DNA from 2 places in the Massilia sp. 01N417 genome. Region 2 is predicted to be linked to the other one. Evidence: riboswitches for the same ligand, from Rfam matches in the RefSeq annotation. Region 2 holds a riboswitch; the other holds the start of a gene.
The links. A riboswitch is a leader RNA that binds a small molecule or an ion and turns the genes downstream of it on or off. The one in region 2 is predicted to bind cobalamin.

Region 1 (4,477 bases), on a different contig from region 2:
GGGCCAGCTGGGCTTCGGCATCGATCTCGAAGCCCTGGCGGCGCGTCGGGTCGAGGTTGGTGTTGGCGAAGGCGGTCGGGTCGTAGAAGATCTCGTTGTCCAGCTTGTGGCGGAACACGCGCGCGCTCAGCTTGCGCAGCTCGTCGCCCCAGCTGGCGCCGAATTCCAGGTCGTGCGAGGTCTGCACCTTCAGCAGGCTCAGGCTGGTGCGGAAGCTGTTCTCGTCGACGTTGGCCACACGGTAGCTCTGCCCCGCCCGCGCCGTCAGTTCCAGTTGCGGCAGCACGCGATAGCTGCCCTGCGCCTCCCAGGCGTTCTGGGCTTGCGAGCCGTTGTCGGCCGCGCCGCCGGCCATCGCGTCGACGTAATCCTTGTCGAAGATCTCGCGGCGTGCGCCCAGCGCCACGCGGCCGTCGTGGGCCGGGTCGAAGCGCAGCTCGTCGCGCATGTAGACGGCCTTCGATTTCTGGCTGGCGTCGGCCAGCGAGAAGTCGGACGTGGTCTTGCGCTTCCAGTCGATGACGTCGATGCCGGCCACGAGTTCATTCAGCATGCCAGCGCCGATGTCATGCAGCCAGCGCGCACGCGGCGAGAACTGGTTCTGGCGGCCCTTGTAATGCGTGACCGATGCCGACGAACCGAAGTAGTAGTTCGAGTCGGCTTCGCGTTCGCGGTGCGACAGTTCGGCCGCCAGGTCGACCGCGCCCAGGCGGTATTCGGCGTAGGCGTTGACGCGGTCGGTATCGAGTTTGCCGAAGTCCCTCGGCGTCTTGGTATCGGTCGGATCGGCCTGGAACTCGGCCAGGGTCAGCGAACCCGGGAAGCGCTGGTCCTGGCGCGCGCTTTCCATGCGCACGCCGGCGCGGCCGCCCGAGTACGTGAGCTGCAGCCCGGCGGACACGCTGTTCTGGATAAAGTTACTGTTGTCACGGTAGTTGTCGTTGTCCTGGCGCGCCACGGCCACGTCCGCGCTGATATTGCCGGCCACGTGCGACAGGGAAGCGCGCACGTCGCGCTCACGGAATTGCCCGGCTTCGGCGAAAACCGAGCCGTGCGTGCCCGGCTGGGCCGAGCGGCGGGTGATGATGTGGATGATGCCGCCGGTCGCGCCCTCGCCGTACAGCACGCTGCTGCCGCCGCGCGTGATCTCGATGCGCTCCACGGTGTCGATCGGGATCGTCGACAGGACCGAGCTGGTCAGCTCATTCTCGTTCAGGCGCACGCCGTCGACCATGATCACCATGTTCTGCGCGCCATTGGTGCCGAAGCCGCGCAGGTCGAGCGCGAAGTCCGGCGAGGAATCCAGGCTCTGGCGGCCGAACACGCCGCCGATCTTGCGGATCGCCTGGTTGACGTCGTTGACGCCGGCTTCGCGGATCTCGTCCTGGGTGATGACGGTCGCGCCGATCGGCTGCAGCGCCTCGTTGCTGGGAAAACGCGAGCCGGTGATGACGACGGTGCTGGGCAGCGCTTCGTCGGCCTGGGCGGCAAAAGGAATGGAAAAGGCAATGGCGCAGGCCAGCGCGAGCGGCTTTTTGGAGTTCATCGATTATTCAGTGTTCGATCGTTAGGCCGGCGCGCGTCCCCGCACACCGGCTCGTCACGGAAGCGCGGCACAGTGCCCGCTTCCCCCTGTCCTGGCCGGTATCCGGGCTAGCAAGACAGACCGCTCCACCTTCCTGCAAGAGCGTCCTACAAAGCCTGGGGCGGTGTTGCATCGCCTTGCCCTAGGCTCTGTAGGACGCTCTTGAACGCAGTGGTGATTGGAGCGGCCAGCCGCCATCAAGGCGGCGCTTGTTTACCGTTGCGGGGGCAGCACACGTTGGCGCGGCGCCGGGGGCGCCTGCGCTCCGTGTTTCCCGTTTAACTGCACGCATAGACCATGCGTGCGGGCACCAGAACCGGCGAATTATAAACCTAATAAGCAACAACTCTGCCGTCCGGGGGCGATTTCGGCGCCGTTTGTAGCGATCTGTGAGATTTAAAGCAAGGTTTTCGCATATAGTGTGAACACAAATACAACTTAATAAACAATCCATCCTTGGGGGTCTTTGCATGAGATTGGGTTCCACACTATTGCGCACGGGTGCGGCGGCCGTCCTGCTGGCGGCGGGAGTGGCGGTCACCGCCGACCTGCTGGCGGGGCCGGACCAGGCAGCGCCCGCACCCGCCGCGGCCGGCACGCCGGCGCCTTCGCCCGACGGCATTCCGCTGGCGGCGCCGAACGCAGCCGCCGTCACCGTGGCAAGCGCAGCAAACGCCTGGGGCGGCATCCGCACCGGGCTCGAGACGACGCTGTCCGACCGCGTCGTCCACTACGACATCGACGCCACCCTCGACCCGGTCAAGCACACCGTGACGGGCCGCGAAAAACTCACCTGGCGCAACCGCAGCAGCGTGCCGGTGAAGAGCGTCTACGTCCACCTGTACATGAACGCCTTCGAAGGCGCCGGCAGCACCTTCTTCACCGAGAAGCGCCAGCGCGACACCGCCTTCCGCTCCGGCGTCGACATCAAAGAGGGCGAATGGGGCCACATCGCGCTGCGCAGCGTGACCCAGGGCGACGCCACCGTGCCCTGGACCTTCGTCCATCCGGACAACGGCCCGGCCACCGACCATACCGTGGTGCGCTTCGACCTGCCCGCCGCGGTGGCGCCGGGCGCCTCGACCACCTTCGACATCGACTTCCACACCCAGCTGCCGCGCGTGATGGCGCGCACCGGTTACTTCGGCACTTTCCACCTGATGGGCCAGTGGTTCCCGAAGATCGGCGTGCTGGAACTGCCGGGCGAACGCGGCGCCACCACGCCGCGCTGGAACGCCCACGAGATGCACCTGAACTCGGAGTTCTACGCCGACTTCGGCAGTTTCGACGTGCGGCTGACGGCGCCGAAGGACTACACGATCGGCGCCACCGGCGAGCTGCAGGGCGCACCCGTCGAACAGCACGGCATGCTGACCCACCGCTACGTGCAGGGCGACGTCCACGACTTCGCCTGGACCGCGGACAAGCGCAGCGCGAGGCCGATGGTCGAGACCTGGACCGGCCCGGGCAGCCCGAACGTCACCGTCACCGTGCTGTATCCGCCCGAGTACGCGGCCAGCGCCGCGCCGGCCATGAAGGCGGCCAAGGATTCGCTGAGCTATTTCTCGAACACCCTCGGCCCCTACCCCTACAAGACCCTCACCGTGGTGATCCCGCCGCACAACGCGGAAGAAGCCGGCGGCATGGAGTATCCAACCTTCTTCACGGCCGAAGGCTATGCGAAGGTCGAGCCGGACCTCGCCAGCCAGTACCTGCTGGACTTCGTCACCATCCACGAATTCGGCCACGGCTACTTCTACGGCATCCTGGCGAACAACGAGTTCGAGGAACCGGTGCTGGACGAAGGCCTGAACGAGTACTGGGACCTGCGCATGATCCGCGACCGCGGCCAGAAGATCCATGCCGGCACGCCGTTTACCCGCAGGCTCGGCATCAAGCCGGCCTTCGACGCCTTCGCGGCCGAGCGCATGGGCACGCCGCGCAGCGACCCGGCCGACGCGCCGGGCCAGAACGCCTACGACCGCCTGCAGGACATCGGCCCGGTCTACAGCCGCACCGCGACCCTGATGCGCGACCTCGAGGCGCGCGTCGGCAAGGAGCCGATGGAGCGCGCCTTCAAGGAATACTACCGGCGCTGGAAGTTCCGCCACCCGGGCACCGCCGACCTGCGCGAGACGCTGGCCGAAGTGACCGGGCAGCGCGCCGCCGTCGAATCGGTATTCGCCCGGCAGGTGTATGCGGCGACCAAGGTCGACGACCGCATCGCCGACTTCAGCAGCCGCGAACAGCTGCCGCTGCCGGGCACGCGCCAGGCCGGCAGCGGCTGGGTCGAGGACAAGCAGGCCGACCTCGACAAGCGCATCGAGAAGGCGCGCGAAGCCTGGGCCAAGGCGAATCCGAAGGCGAAGGAGGGCCTCGGCCCCTACCCCTTCCGCACCGAGGTCCTGCTGCGCCGCTACGGCGCCGCAGTGCCGCAGACCCTGGTCGTGAAGTTCGCCGACGGCAGCACGGAAACCGTGCGCTGGGACGCCGACGAGAGCTGGCACAAGTTCAGCTGGGTCAAGCCGGCGCGCGCCGTCTCGGCCGAACTCGATCCCCAGCGCCTGCACTACCTCGACGCCAACAAGCTGGACGACAGCCGCATCCTCAAGGCCGACGCCAGCGCCGCACGCCGCTGGGGCATGGACGCGTCCTCCTTCATCGAATACCTCCTCAGCCTGATCGCGACCGTATGATGAACACCGACCAGACCCTCGACTCGCCCTCCCTGGCGCCGCAGAACGCCGGCGCGCGCCGCCGCCATGGCCTGCGGCCCCTGTTCGGCGCCATGCGCGCCGCGTTGCAGTGGCGCCTGCTGCTGTGGTGGGCGCTGCTCCTGCTGCTGCCGACCATCGTCGCCAGCCTGCCGGTGTGGCAGATGCTGGGCGCGAG
Region 2 (4,477 bases):
TGTCCGCCGCATTGTCGAGGCGCAGCAGCACCGACCAGTCGCGCGTGAACCGCCATGTAGTGTACAGGTTCAGCAGGCCGTAGCCACCCAGGCGATTGAGGTTGGCGGCGTCGTCGAAGCGGCTGCCGGAGGCCTGCAGCTCGGCGCCGAGGTCGAACTGGTCGAGCGCGTAGCCGGCCGTCAGGCTGGCGTGGCGGCGCGAACGGCGCGCCAGTTGCTTGCCGGTGGTCTCGTCGCGCGGATCCTGGAGGTCGACGCTGGCGCGCAGGTCGAGGCCATGGAGGCGTGTCTCGGCCGACATCGTCAGGCCTTCGAGCAGGGCGTGGTTGACGTTGTAGGCGCAGCTGCCGGTGCGGCCCGGGCAGGGATTGAGCGTCACGATCATGTCGGTCAGGCGGTTGCGGTAGTAGTTCGCCTGCAGCTCGGCGCCGGCGACCTGCCAGCGCAAGCCGGCCTCGGCATTGCGGCCCTGTTCCGGCTTGTTGGTCGGCAGGCCGTAACCCGGGTAGTACAGCTCGTTGTAGGTTGGTGCGCGGAAGCTGGTGCCAACGCTGGCGGTGGCGCGCAAGTCCTTGCTGAACTCGAAGCCATAGCCGGCCGCGCCGGTGGTCTTGCCGCCGTAGACGGAATGGTCCTTGCGCAGGCTGAGATCGAGCAGGTGGCTGCCGCGGCGCATATCGTAGGCGGCGGCGACCGAGTCGGTGATGCGCGAACGGTTCAGGGCCGTGCTGGAGCTGGACAGCACCTCTTCCTTGCGGTGGCCGAACAGGACCTGCAGGGTATCGCCGTCGAGGTCGAAGGTATTCTGCCAGGTGGTTTCATCCTGGCGCGTATCGATCTGGCTGGCGCCGCTGGCGGCCGCGCTGGTAAAGCTGCCCAGCCTGTCGTTCGAGCGGGCGGCCTGCAGGCTGCTGCGCCAGTTCGGCAGGATGTGATCGTTCAGGAACACCGCATAGCTGTCGATGTCCTGCTCGCTGTGGGTGTCGTAGCTGGAGGCGCCGCTGTCGTATTGCGCGCGCAGGCGGCTCTTCAGGAATTGCGCGCCCACTTCGTGTCCCGGCGCGAGCTGCAGGGCCAGGCGCCCGTTCACGCTGTTGCGGGTGTAGCCGTCGTCGTCCTTGTTGTAGCTCGACGAGCCGGAGCGGGTGGCCGAGAAACCGCTCGAATCCTCGCGCGCTCTGCTCAGGGCGTAGCTGACGCTGTGTTCGCCGCCGGTGGAACCGTGCACGCTGGCGTCATACTGGCTGGTGCCGTAGCTGCCGCCGCCGGCGCTGGCGCTGAAGGCAGGCATGCCCGCGCTCTTCTTCGTGAAGATCTGCACCACCCCGCCGATCGCGTCGGCGCCGTACAGGGAGCTGAGCGGGCCGTAGACGATCTCGATGTGGTCGATCGAGGACAGCGGGATCGCATTCCAGCTGGCGGCGCCGGTGGTCGAGGAGCCGATGCGCACGCCGTCGATCAGGACCACGACCTGGTTGCTGTTGGCGCCGCGCAGATAGACGCTGGTGCTGGCGCCCGGGCCGCCGTTACGCACGATCTCGATGCCGCGCTGGCGGCGCAGGAGGTCGGCCACCGAACCGGCGCCGGCACGGGCGACTTCGTCGCTGGAGATGACGGTAACGTCGGGGATCACCTCGTCGGCGCGCTGGGGCGTGCGGGCGGCGGTGACGACCACGGTCTCGAGCGCTGGATCGGCGAGGGCGGAAATCGAAGGCAGGGCAAGGGTGAGGGCGAGCAGGGGCGCGGCCGCCTGCCGTGAAACGGGAAAGCTCATGACGTTGTTTTTCTTTCGTGGACAACCGGCCGACGTCCCCGTAGGCCAGATTGAACAGAAACGCCGGCAAGCCGGTCGCTTCCACCTTTTGGCCGGTATCCGGGCTGGCAAGTGTGGCCGTCTGACCTTCCCATGCTTGCGCACAGTGGTATGAGAAGACGGTTGCCGCATCAGCTTTCGCGTCATGCGGCACTTGCTTACCGTTGCGGGGGCAGCACACGTCGGCTCGTTCAAGGAGCTTCGTGTTTCCCGTTTAACTGCGCCTGAGAACACAGGCGCGAGCACCAAAACGCCGACATTATACGGCCAATAGCCCGTCGTGTTGTCAAACTTCCAGCGTGACGACTTCGCCGTAAGCGATGCGGTGCGGCCTGCGGGCGGCGTTCAATGCGGCTTCGTCGAGGCTCCCGGCGTCGCGCATGGCGCACAGGAGACGGATGGTGCCGGCATGGCAGACCAGCAGCGCTTCGGCATCGCCGGCCTGGCGCAGGTCGTCGACGAAGGCCGCCACGCGGCGCGCGACGTCGAGCACGCATTCGGCACCGCCGGGGCGGTAGTGGAGCAGGTCGGCGGCCCAGGCGTCGACTTCGTCGCGCGGGATCGCGTCCCAGGGCTGCAGCTCCCAGCGGCCAAAATCCATCTCGGCCAGGCGCGCATCGAAGCGCAGGCCGTACGGCTGCAGGCGCCGCGCCAGCTCGGCGCAGCGCCGCAGCGGACTGGCAATCACCGGCAACTGCCCGGGCAGGCCGGCCATGCGCAGGCTGGCATGCACGCGCGCGAGCTCGGCTTGCGTGACCGCGACGTCGCTGGCGCCGTAGCACAGGCCCTGGCCGACCTCGGGCTGAGGATGGCGGACCAGGTAGAGTTTCACCGTTCAGGTCCAGGCGCCATGGCCGAGGGTGGCCAGCACGCCCACGTAGATCAGGGCCTCGGCCAGCTGCTGCACCGCGCCCAGGCAATCGCCCGTATAGCCGCCGAGGCGCATGTGAAGCTTGCGGCCCAGCCAGAAGGCGGCCAGCAGGGCCGCCAGCACGGCCGCCAGCACGGCCGGCGATGCGATCCAGCCGCTCGCCAGCAGGACCGGCACCGGCAGCAGGGCGGACATCGTCGCGATCGCGAATTCGGCGCCGCTCATCTGCTGGGCCAGCGGCTTGGCCTTGCCTTCGCCGCGCACATAGTCCAGCTTCCAGATCAGCGAAGCGGCGGCCAGGCGCGACAGCGGGTGAGCGAGGAACAGGGCGCCGACCGCCACGCGCGGCGGCAGCATCGCCAGCGCCGTCAGCTTGGCGGCCAGCATGCAGACGATGCCGATCGCACCGTAGGCGCCGACCCGCGAATCCTTCATGATCTCGAGCACGCGCTCGCGGGTCATGCCGCCGCCCAGGCCGTCGCAGGTATCGGCGAAGCCATCCTCATGGAAGGCGCCGGTCAGGTAGATCGAGGCGGCGGTCGACAGCACGGCCGCTACCGGCGCCGGCAGCACGAGGGCGGCGGCGAAGTAGACCCCGGCCGCGATGGCCGCGACCACGCAGCCGACCAGCGGGAAGTAGCGCGAGGCGTGCTGCAGCCAGCTGGCTTCGAAGCCGACCCAGGATGGAATCGGCAGCCGCGTGAAGAACTGCAGTGCGATGAAGAAGAGGCGGACCTGCTGCATCTTGGTGTCTTTATTCGGCGGCGGATTTTTCGCTGACGCTGGCGGAGGAGAAGGTCGCCATCTCGTTCAGGAAGTTGGCGGCCGCGTGCAGCAGCGGCAGCGCGAGCGCAGCGCCGGTGCCTTCACCCAGGCGCATCCCCAGCTGCAGCAAGGGACGGGCGCCCAGCTGTTCCAGCATGCGGCGGTGGCCGGCTTCGTCGGAGCAGTGGGCGAACACGCAATAGTCGAGGATGGCGGGCGCGATGCGGCTGGCGGCGAGCAGGGCGGAGCTGACGATGAAGCCGTCGATCAGCAGGGTCTTGCGCATGGATGCCGCCTGCAGCATGGCGCCGGTCATCATCGCGATCTCGAAGCCGCCGAAGGTGGCCAGCACGCCGAGCGGATCGCTCACGCCCGCATGGCGTTCGACGGCTGCCTCGATCACTTGCTGCTTGCGCAGCACGCCCTGCGGGGACAGGCCGGTGCCGGCACCGACGCAATCCGCGACCGCTACGCCGGCCAGCTTGTGCATCAGCGCGGCGGCGGCGGTCGTGTTCCCGATGCCCATTTCGCCGAAGCCGACCACATTGCCCGGCAGCCCGGCCACCAGGGCCGCGCCATGTGCCATCGCCGCCGTACATTGTTCGGCCGTCATCGCCGGTTCGAGCGCGAAGTTGCGGGTGCCATGGGCGACCTTGCGGTCGAGGAGGCCGGGGCGGGCGCCGAAGTCGTGATTCACGCCGGCATCGACGATATATAAGGCGGCACCGTTCTGGCGCGCGAATACATTGATGGCGGCGCCGTCGGCGAGGAAGTTCTCGACCATTTGCCAGGTCACATCCTGCGGGTAGGCGGAGATGCCTTCGGCGACCACGCCGTGGTCGCCCGCGAACACGATGATGGCCGGCCGGTCGACCGATACCGCGACGGTCTGCTGGATCAGGCCGAGTTGCTTTGCCAGGCTTTCCAGGGCGCCGAGGCTCCCGAGCGGCTTGGTCTTGTTATTGATCGCATCGTCGAGTCGGCTGGCGAGTTCTGGATTGGCGGTAGCGGTAATGGAAGGCAGGCGC

Region 1: another riboswitch for cobalamin. It lies ahead of AC1DOQ_RS23720 (TonB-dependent receptor); the one in region 2 lies ahead of AC1DOQ_RS26380 (TonB-dependent receptor plug domain-containing protein).

What each region holds. Positions count from the first base shown of each region.
Region 1 covers NZ_JBFTRS010000028.1:8,834-13,310, forward strand. Annotated here, with positions in the region: gene AC1DOQ_RS23720 (TonB-dependent receptor) at 1-1,546, opposite strand, end outside; cobalamin riboswitch at 1,623-1,915, opposite strand; gene AC1DOQ_RS23725 (M1 family metallopeptidase) at 2,056-4,281, shown strand; gene AC1DOQ_RS23730 (hypothetical protein) at 4,278-4,477, shown strand, end outside.
Region 2 covers NZ_JBFTRS010000040.1:392-4,868, reverse strand. Annotated here, with positions in the region: gene AC1DOQ_RS26380 (TonB-dependent receptor plug domain-containing protein) at 1-1,774, opposite strand, end outside; cobalamin riboswitch at 1,848-2,078, opposite strand; gene AC1DOQ_RS26375 (histidine phosphatase family protein) at 2,100-2,645, opposite strand; gene AC1DOQ_RS26370 (adenosylcobinamide-GDP ribazoletransferase) at 2,649-3,428, opposite strand; gene cobT (nicotinate-nucleotide--dimethylbenzimidazole phosphoribosyltransferase) at 3,439-4,477, opposite strand, start outside.